Regions from separate parts of the Kribbella sp. CCNWLW201 genome, predicted to be linked through region 3. Evidence: riboswitches for the same ligand, from Rfam matches in the RefSeq annotation. Region 3 holds a riboswitch; each other region holds the start of a gene.

Region 1 (3,266 bases), on a different contig from region 3:
CGTCGTGGAGGAGTTTTTCGAGGAGGGATCCGTCGCTTGACTCGCCGTTTGAGTCAGGCTGTCGTTCGGCAGGCTGCGACGAGGAAGACCGGGAATCTTGTCATGGCTTCTCGGGGGGATGACGGCTCGATCCTTGGCTGGGGTTCGGCTGTTCGGGTCAGGGTGAAGCCGTGGTGGTGGAGGGTGTTGAGGTAGGTCGACAGGGTGCGGTGGTTGGCGCCGACTTGCTGGCGGAGTGTTGAGAGCGAGGCGTCGGCCTGCCAGTAGCGCTCGTCGTAGTACGTCCCGTCGGACGGCCAGGCGGCGGATACGCCTTCTATCCCAGGAAAACAGGGATGCAGCATCGTGAAGGCGAAGACGCCGCCGGGGCGCAGTAGCCGACGGATGTTGGTCAGTGCACCGTCCAGGTCGTCGATGTCGGACAAACCCATGCTGCAGACGGCGGCGTCGTACTCATCGCCTTGCAGCAGTCCCGGGTCGGCCGCATCCGCGTGCAGATAGCGGATGCCCTGCGGTTCGTTCCGCTCGAGCTCTTCCGCCTTGCTGAGCATCGCGGCCGAGACGTCTACGCCGACCACGGAAGCGCCCTTGCGCGCGAGCCCGCGACTGATGCGTCCGTGGCCGCAGGCAACATCCAGCACTCGTTGTCCGGCAACGTCGCCCAGGAGCTCGAAGAGGGAGACACTGACCGGATCCGTGAGATCGTCCGTCCAGCCGGAGGCGTAGTACTCCGCGACCTCGTCGTACCGAGCAATAGCCGTCATACCTCGAACCTACCGACGCACTTCGGCGCAATCAGTCTGCCGTCAGCTAACTCAGCGGGTAAGTTGTGAGGCGTCTGGCCAGGACATGCGGAGGCAGGCCGGAGTGCCGTTCAGGCGGGTGGGATCTCCGCCGGGCGGTGGTACCTCTGCCGTTTCCACGCAGCTGGCTCCGGAGGCGAGGTAGAAGTGCTGCGCATCGGTGTTCTGCTGCAGCACCCACAGGTACATCGCGTTGCCGACCGCCTGGTCGGTGATGGCGCCCGCAGCGCGGGCCAGGAGTTGGGTACCGATGCCGGTACGGCGCTGTCTATGGTCGACATGCAGATTGTCGACAAGGCTGCCCCACCTGGCGTCCTTGTCGAACTCGACGTGAATGAAGCCGACCAGTTGACCGTCGTACTCAGCCAAGACGGTGGCGGTGTCGGTCGGTGCGGCCAGCCGTTTCGACCACACCTCACGACGATCGGCCTCGACGTCGCCGTCGAGGAACGAGTCCGCGTATGCACCCCGATAATGCCGACGCCAACTGTCCGCGTGCAGCGACGCAACCCGCTCAGCGTCGTTTGCGGTGGCCGAACGGAACCCCAGCGCTGCCATGACGATCCTCCATCTCGCGGCTTGCCCGGCACCCGACGTGCCGAACCTGGTCCTCACCCGGGGCACCCCACCCACGAGGAGGGTTGCCGGCCAGCAAGCCGGGGCTACGCGCTGACACTCATGACCAACCCCCAAACCGTAACAGCGAGACGGTCAAACCTCGACGGATATCCACGAGCGAGCTGCTCGAACCCGCGCCTCGCTCTCTCCTCTGCTGGTTCGTCTGAACCTGTCGAGGGATACGGTGCTCAGCAACGCGTTAGCCAGAAGCCGTTCCGCCACTGTGGAGTTCTCATGAGCTACGGCCCGCCGCCCGAACCGAACGCGTACCCCGCACCGCCGAACCAACCTCAGCAACAACCCTGGACCGACCCCCACGGCCGCGGGTGGCCCGGCGGACCAGCTCCGGTGGACCCTCCGAAGGGTCCCTCGCTGGCTGTGGCCGCGGTGATCCTCGGTCTGATCGGGTGCGGAGTGTGGATGCTCCCCTACAACCTGGACAACCTGCGGGCCTACTCCCCTCTCCCCTTCGGCCTGCTCGGGATCGTCCTCGCGGTCATCGGCTGCATCGGCCCCCGCCGCGGCAAGCCGCTGGCCGTGATCGGCTGGATCCTGTCCTTCATCGCCCTGATCCTCGCCGCAATCATGATCGTTCCCCAGTTCATCTGAGGACCGAGGCATCTCGACGGACCCGGGCCAGATGAGTGCTCTCCTGCAGTTCCCGTGCGGGAGGCGTCGCGTCAATGCCGCGTCGTACCTGTGGAAGCACGAGGGTCAGCTGATCAGCCCATTGGCGCGTGCCCTCCAAAGCTCTTCGCGCGCCGGCTTGCTATCGAGCAGTTGCAGACCCCTGACCGCCCAGTCCCGGAGAGACTCATCGTCGCCATGGAGTTGCTCGACGAGCAGCGACAAAGCATTCGGCGACCGAGCCTCACCGATGAGCTCGAGCAGCCAGCACCGCAACCCGTGATCCTCACGCTCCTCGACGAACGCCGCCATGAGCTCACCAACATGATCGCTTGCGTGAGGCAATAGCAGCCGAAACCCATCCTCCCGACCCTGCGGGTCCCGCCGACGCATCAGCCCCATCGCCCGCTCAAACCGCTTGCTCACCCATCGACAATAAGCGCTCAACCCGCCAGCCGGCCGATGTGGGGGAGGAAGCGGCCGGTGGTGGCGGCGTACTGGGGGTAGGTGTCGGCGTGGGTGGTGAGGAGGTAGGGCTCCTCGACTACGCGGACCTGTAGGTGCAGGGCGGTGATCAGTACGACGGCGCCGGCAAGGGCGACCACGTTGGGGACCATCAGGGCCAGGCCGATGCCGGCAGGATGTAGACAGCGAACAAGATCAGGGTGAGCGTGGCCATCGGGGTCAGTTCTCGCAGCAACCGTCAGCGCAGGCACCTTGGGAGCATCCGCACCCCGAGGCTCCGGTGGCGCCCGCGATCGGTGAGCAGCACCCCTCGCCCTTCCACGCCTCCACGCCTTCGCGGACCGCGACTGCCGCGATGATGAGTCCAGCGATTGGGTCCGCCCAGCCCCAGCCGAGTGTGGCGTTCAGCACCAGTCCGACGAGCAGCACAGCGGACAGATAGGTGCAAAGCAGCGTTTGGGTGCCGTCGGCAACGACCGCGTTCGAGCCAAGAGCCTTACCGGTACGGCGCTGTGCCCACGACAGGAACGGCATCACGATCAAGGAGGCGATCGCCAGTCCGATCCCGACCGGCGATACGTCGGGATCGCTGCCGCCGACGAGAGATCGCACCGACTCGAACGTCACATAGGCGGCCAGCGCGAAGAACGAGAACGCGAGCATCCGCAGCGCCTGACGTTCCCGAGACTCGGGCAGGCGGTGGCGGAACTGCCACAAGATGATCAGCCCGCTGGACACCTCGACGACCGAGTC
Region 2 (3,266 bases), on a different contig from region 3:
CGGCGTTCGGGGTCAGGGGCGTCGGGTCTGTGTTCTATCTGGCGTACGCAGGCGCCGAGTTCAGCACCGACCTGCCGTGGCTGTGGGCGACGGTCGGCTTCACCGTCGTCCTGAGCGTGGTTGTTCACGGCGTTGCGGCGACACCTCTGATGCGGATGCTCGACCTCCGCCGCGACCGGACTTCGTGAGCGCGGCGGCCGGCGGCTCGAGGCCGTGCCGAATCGCGGAGGCGGCGTGGACTCCGGCGGCGACCTGGACGGCGAATTCCTTCAATCCCTTGAACATGACTCCATCGTCCGAGAGTCGAGCCGCGCTCAGAAGTGGCGTGAACGACGACTATCGCTAAGATTGTGACACATGGATCAGCGCAGCGTTTCAGTCCTCGCGTACGACGGCATGACGGCCTTCGAAGCCGGCATCGTGATCGAGGTTTTCGGGCTGGCCTGGCCGGATATCGACCAGCCCTGGTACGAGCTGAAGGTCTGCACCGAGACACCCGACCCGATCCGCGTACTCGGCGGCGCCACTCTGAGTAGCCCACACGGCCTGGAGGAGTTCGCCGCCGCCGACACAGTCGTCATCCCGAGCGTCGCCGACCCGCGCGGCGAGACCTCTCCCGAGCTGATCGCCGCGCTGCAGGAGGCCCATCGTCGCGGCGCCCGGATCGTGTCGATCTGCTCGGGTGCGTTCGCTCTCGCCGCCGCCGGCCTCCTCGACGACCGCCGTGCGACTACCCATTGGCGGTACGCCGATATGCTCCGCAAGCGCTACCCCAAGATCGTCGTGGATCCAGAGCCGCTCTACACCGACGAAGGCGACGTACTCACGAGTGCCGGCTGTGCTGCCGGGCTGGACCTGGCCATGCACCTGGTTCGCAAGGACTACGGCGCGGCCGTGGCGAACTCGGTCGCCAGGCGACTGGTGATCCAGCCGTACCGGTCCGGCGGTCAGGCGCAGTACATCGAATCCCCGGTGCCGCCCGACCCCGACGACGCCTCGGTCGCCCGGAGCCTCGGCTGGGCGCTCGAACATCTCGCCGAGCCCATCGGCGTACCCGATCTGGCCAAGCAGGCCGGGCTGTCGCCGCGGACGTACCTGCGTCACTTCGTGAAGGCGACCGGTACGACGCCCGGCAAGTGGCTGATCGCCCAGCGGATCCAGGCGGCCCTGACGATGCTGGAGACCGGGGATGCGCCGGTGGAGGAGATCGCGTTGGCGGCCGGGTTCGCCACGCCGGTCACGCTCCGCCACCACTTTTCCAAGCAGTTGCACACGTCGCCGTCGGCGTACCGTCGTACCTTCCGGGCCCGGCACGGCTGAGATCGACTGTCTCGGATGGTGGGAACCGAAGACACAATATGGACCCGATTGGGTAACCTCGGGGGAGCTCATCCAGAGGGACTGAGGGAAACGGCCCGTTGAAGTCCCGGCAACCCTCCCCGTCGAGCCCCCGTCCTGGGGGTGACTCGCGGTGGAACGGTGCCAAATCCGTCCCACGCCGAGATCCGGTGCCGGGGAAGATGAGGAGGGAACCTCCATGAGCCTGACCGCCGACTCGACCACCCACACCATCCGTGAAGGTGCCTTCGGCAACGGTACGCACCTGAGCTGTCGCGCCTGTGGGGCGAAGTCGCCACTTGGTCCGTTCTACGCCTGTACCGAGTGCTTCGGTCCGCTCGAGGTCGGGTACGAGTACCCGACCATCACCCGTGAGCAGATCGAGGCCGGCCCCAAGAACATCTGGCGCTACCAGCCGCTGCTGCCCGTCCCGGTCGACGTGGCCAGCTTCCCGAACACCGAACCCGGCTACACCCGGCTGATCGACGCCGGCAACCTGGCCCGCGAGCTCGGCCTGCGCAAGCTGTGGGTGAAGGACGACTCGGGCAACCCGACGCACTCGTTCAAGGACCGGGTCGTCGCGTCCGCCCTGAGCGCCACCCGCGAGCTCGGCATGAAGGTCTTCGCCTGCCCCTCCACCGGCAACCTGGCCAACGCCGTGGCCGCTGCCGCCGCCCGGGCCGGGATCCGCTCGGTCGTGTTCATCCCGCACGACCTCGAGCGCCCGAAGGTGATCACCACCGCCGTGTACGGCGGCACGCTGGTCGCCGTCGAGGGCAACTACGACGACGTGAACAAGCTGGCCTCCGAGATCGCCGGCGAGGAGGAGGGCTGGGCGTTCGTCAACGTCAACGTCCGGCCGTACTACTCCGAGGGCTCCAAGACGCTCGCCTTCGAGATCGCCGAGCAGCTCGGCTGGCGGCTGCCGCAGCAGATCGTCATCCCGGTCGCCTCCGGTTCGCAGCTGACCAAGATCGACAAGGGCTTCACCGAGCTGGGCAAGCTCGGCCTGGTCGACGCGACCGACTACAAGGTGTACGGCGCCCAGGCCACCGGCTGCTCGCCGGTCGCCCAGGCGTTCCGCGACGGGTACGACGTGGTGAAGCCGGTGAAGCCGGACACCATCGCGAAGTCGCTGGCGATCGGCAACCCGGCGGACGGACCGTACGTCCTGGACGTCGCCCGCCGTACCGGCGGAGTGATCGAGGACGTCAGCGACGAAGAGGTCGTCGAGGGCATCCAGTTGCTGGCCCGGACCGAGGGCATCTTCACCGAGACCGCGGGCGGGGTGACCGTCGCGACGCTGAAGAAGCTGATCGAGTCCGGCCAACTCGACCCCGAGGCCGAGACGGTGATCATCAACTCCGGCGACGGGCTGAAGACGCTCGACGCCGTGGCCGACCGGGTCGGCCCCAAGGTGACCATCCCCGCGTCGTACGACGCCTTCGTGAAGGCAGGCCTGCAGTGAGCGTGAGTGTCCGCGTCCCGACCATCCTGCGGCCCTACACCCAGGGCGCGTCCGCGGTCAGTGCCGAGGGGGCGACGCTGAGCGAGGTGCTGGAGTCGCTCGACAGCTCCTACCCCGGCATCAAGGCCCGGGTGCTGGACGAGTCGGGCGAACTGCGCCGCTTCGTCAACGTATACGTCGACAACGACGACGTACGCTTCGCCGAAGGCCTGCAGACGTCGATCAAGGACGGCGGCGAGGTCTCGATTATCCCCGCGGTAGCAGGCGGCTGACATCATTGCCGGATGCGCGCTGTCGTAGTTGAGCAGTACGGCGTCCTGCCGACGGTTGCTGACGTAGCGGCCCCTGAGCCGGAGCCCGGTGGTGTCGTCCTGAAGGTCGAGGCCACCGGGCTGTGCCGCAGTGACTGGCACGGCTGGATGGGGCACGACCCGGACATCGTCCTGCCCCACGTCCCTGG
Region 3 (3,266 bases):
CCATCCGTAGCGTCACGGCGCCGCCACACGCCTCCGCAGCCGGAACAGGTGCCAGAGCACGACGTACCACCCGAGGGCCGCCAGACCTCCCAGAACGAGACCTGTCAGCACCAGTCGCACCGCGGCCTCACCTGCGAGTTCAGCCTCGGCCGCACACAGTTGCACGGCGGCTCCGGCGACGCCCAGCGCGAGGATTCCGGCCAGTACGACGTACCGCACCCAAGACGGGACGAGGTCCGGCGGGACCACGTGGGGCGTGGCGCGGCGGAACCAGCGATAGAGCCAGACGGCGAGGATCAGGCACCCGCCGACGGTGCTGACGTACTGAAGGACGCGGTTGACGTCCCAGGCCGCGGTCACCTCCGCACGGAACACGTCCGGGAAGCGGCGGACGAAGTACCCGTCGCCGTGGGTGAACGAGTCCCAGAGCACGTGGGTGAAGGCGCCGATGACGGCGGACACAGCTGTCCAGAGCAGCAGGCGAAGCGGCGGAATGCGCAACCGGCCGGCTAACGGCAGGCGTGCGGCGAGGGCGCTCGGAGCCAACGCGACCAGGGGTCGCTTCAGGACCAGGTTGAAGACTGCGAGCAGGAGCAGCGCGATCAGTGGGTCGAGCCAGAAGGCGGACGAGAACTTGTGGGTGAGGGTCAGCGTCAGGTTGCCGTTGATCTGCTGGGTGGCGAAGCTGTAGAGCGGGTCGAGGTACAGCAGGTCGGGAGCCACCGCTCCTGCCACCAGCGCCGATGCGATCAGCGGACGCCGGATGAGCGGCAGGACGGCGGCGGGGTGGGCGAGGGTGAACGGCACGGCCCGCAGCCTAGGACGCGGGAAGGTCGTCGCCTGAGGCAACAATCCCCACAGTCGGCGGCCCAGCCGGGACCGGCCGCCCCGCGAGTCGGCGGCCCGGCCGGATCAGGCGCCGGTGGTGCCGTCGAGTTGTTCGCGGACGAGGTCGGCGTGACCGCAGTGCCGGGCGTACTCGCCGATCAGGTGGATGTAGATCATCCGAAGCGTCGACTCCGTGCCCCCGAAGGTGAAGCGGTCGTCCAGCGAGCGGCCGGCCGCGGCCTCGTCGGACAGCTTCCACTCCGCGATCAGCCCGTCGTACGCTGCCTCAGCGTCAGCCGAATCGATCAGCTCGAAGTCCGCGTCCTTCCCCAGCGCAGGCGGAAACACCGGTTTCGCGGGCTCGTCCGCGAAGTGGATCCGGAACCAGATCCGCTCGACCTTGGTCAGGTGCCGGATCAGCCCGAGCAGCGAGAGATTGGACGGTGGCGAAGGACGCTCGGCAAGCTGCGCGGCGGTCAGGCCGGCGCACTTGAACAGCAGGGTCGTTCGATAGAAGTTCAGGTAGCCCTGCAACAGCTCCCGCTCGGGCGCCACCAGGGAACCGTCCGGCCGCTCCACCGCGGGCGCAATCCAAGTCACCGGCAGATCCTCTCAAATCCGGCGGAGTGTCGCGATCTCAGGATGTGTTCGACGGTCTCATTGTATGAGATAGCCACTGGCGTTCTCTGTGGCCTGTTCGTTACCGTCTTCGGCAGGTCATGAGTGCCAGCGTCAAGCCCCGGCTCGCTGGCCGGCAACCCTCCTCCGCGGTGGGGTGCCCCGGGTGAAGACCAGGCCGTACGGATACCCCGTTCGGCAAGTGCGGACTTCCTGGGAGCAGCAGCATGTCGATCCTCTCCATCCTCGAGCCTGCCAGTACGACGACCGCGCGGCCGACGGTCGCCCGGTTGAGCACCGGCAGCATCCCCGCCACCGTCGGGTCGGACCTGCTGGTCCCGCTGGTCGACGGCCGGGTGACCGACTACGCCAACTTCGACCACGGGGCCAGCGCGCCGTGTCTGGAGTCGGTGCGGGCCAGCGTCGAGGCGGCACTGCCGTCGTACGCGTCGGTGCACCGTGGCAACGGGTACGCGTCCCGCATCACCACCCAGTGGTACGAGCGGGCGCGCGCCGAGGTGCACGCGTTCGTCGGCGCCCGTCAGGACGACCAGGTGATCTTCACCCGGCAGACGACCGACGCGCTCAACCTGCTCGCCCACGCCGTACCCGCGGACGCGACCGTCATCGTGTTCGAGTCCGAGCACCACGCCGCCCTCCTCCCCTGGCCGGCCGAGCGGACAGTGCGCCTCAAAGCACCGAGCACGCCGAACGAGGCCGTGAGCAACTTGGCCGACGCACTGCGCACGGCACCCGAGGGTCCGCGGCTCGTCGTCGTGACCGGCGCGTCCAACGTCACCGGTGAGATCTTCCCGATCGCCGAGATCGCTGCCGTCGCCAAGGCCCATGGCGCCCGTGTCTGCCTCGACGCCGCGCAGCTCGCACCGCACCGGCCGGTCGACATCGCCACGCTCGACGTCGACTGGGTCGTGCTGTCCGGCCACAAGCTCTACGCCCCGTACGGCGCTGGTGCGCTGATCGGTCGTGCGGACTGGCTGGACGCCGCCGAGCCCTACCTGTACGGCGGTGGCGCGACCACCGCGGTCACCGACGACCTGGTGGTCTGGGCGACCGGACCGGCCCGGCACGAGGGTGGCTCCCCCAACGTCATCGGCGCGATCGCGCTGGCCTCGGCCTGTGCGGCGATCAGCAAGCACCGCGACGCGATCGAGCAGCACGAGCGCAGTCTGCTCGCCCGGCTCCGTACCGGTCTCGCTCAGATTCCCGGCGTCACGACGTACTCGATCTTCGGCCAGGAGGCGGATCGCGTCGGCACGGTGTGCTTCACCGTTGCCGGGCTGACCTCCACTCTCGTGTCAGCAGCGCTGAGTGCGGAGTACGGGATCGGTGTCCGCGACGGCAAGTTCTGTGCACACCCGCTGGTCGGTCATCTGCTCGCCGGCTCCCCCGAGCACGGCACGGCCGTCCGGGCCAGCCTCGGCCTCGGTACGACGCGTGAGCACGTCGACCGCCTCGTCAACGCCGTACGGACGCTGGCCACCAGCGGACCGCGGTCGGAGTACGAGGAGTCGGCGCATGGCTGTCAGCCTTCTGACGACCCGCGCGACCTGCAGGCCCCGCGCATCTGGTGACTGCCGCCCTCCTACTGCTCAGGAGGAACGAGACCTACGTGGTGAGCAGCGAACGCCAGTAGGTCCGCCCATTCCGACGCGACCATCGCGGCGGGTTTCCCGAAGCCGTGACCGGTGTTGACCTCTACCCGCGTCAACACAGGTTCGGCGGAGGACTGGGCATGCTGCAACGCGGCGATGAACTTGTGACTGTGCAGCGGCACCACCCGGTCATCGTGGTCACCGGTG

Evidence for each region. Region 3 has a riboswitch for S-adenosylmethionine ahead of V9K99_RS31155 (aminotransferase class V-fold PLP-dependent enzyme). Riboswitches for the same ligand answer to the same signal wherever they lie in the genome.
Region 1: linked by a shared signal. The riboswitch ahead of V9K99_RS03500 (GNAT family N-acetyltransferase) and the one ahead of V9K99_RS31155 (aminotransferase class V-fold PLP-dependent enzyme) in region 3 are both predicted to bind S-adenosylmethionine.
Region 2: linked by a shared signal. The riboswitch ahead of thrC (threonine synthase) and the one ahead of V9K99_RS31155 (aminotransferase class V-fold PLP-dependent enzyme) in region 3 are both predicted to bind S-adenosylmethionine.

Annotation. Positions count from the first base shown of each region.
Region 1 covers NZ_JBBCBQ010000001.1:750,110-753,375, reverse strand. Annotated here, with positions in the region: gene V9K99_RS03505 (class I SAM-dependent methyltransferase) at 54-764, opposite strand; gene V9K99_RS03500 (GNAT family N-acetyltransferase) at 816-1,361, opposite strand; SAM riboswitch class IV at 1,373-1,487, opposite strand; gene V9K99_RS03495 (hypothetical protein) at 1,656-2,030, shown strand; gene V9K99_RS03490 (hypothetical protein) at 2,136-2,474, opposite strand; gene V9K99_RS03485 (hypothetical protein) at 2,492-2,665, opposite strand; gene V9K99_RS03480 (cation diffusion facilitator family transporter) at 2,733-3,266, opposite strand, start outside.
Region 2 covers NZ_JBBCBQ010000005.1:382,877-386,142, forward strand. Annotated here, with positions in the region: gene V9K99_RS23645 (cation:proton antiporter) at 1-188, shown strand, start outside; gene V9K99_RS23650 (helix-turn-helix domain-containing protein) at 358-1,320, shown strand; SAM riboswitch class I at 1,386-1,527, shown strand; gene thrC (threonine synthase) at 1,538-2,806, shown strand; gene V9K99_RS23660 (ubiquitin-like small modifier protein 1) at 2,803-3,078, shown strand; gene V9K99_RS23665 (zinc-dependent alcohol dehydrogenase family protein) at 3,091-3,266, shown strand, end outside.
Region 3 covers NZ_JBBCBQ010000009.1:103,080-106,345, forward strand. Annotated here, with positions in the region: gene V9K99_RS31145 (DUF4184 family protein) at 13-807, opposite strand; gene V9K99_RS31150 (DinB family protein) at 913-1,428, opposite strand; SAM riboswitch class IV at 1,544-1,657, shown strand; gene V9K99_RS31155 (aminotransferase class V-fold PLP-dependent enzyme) at 1,674-3,038, shown strand; gene V9K99_RS31160 (prolyl oligopeptidase family serine peptidase) at 3,050-3,266, opposite strand, start outside.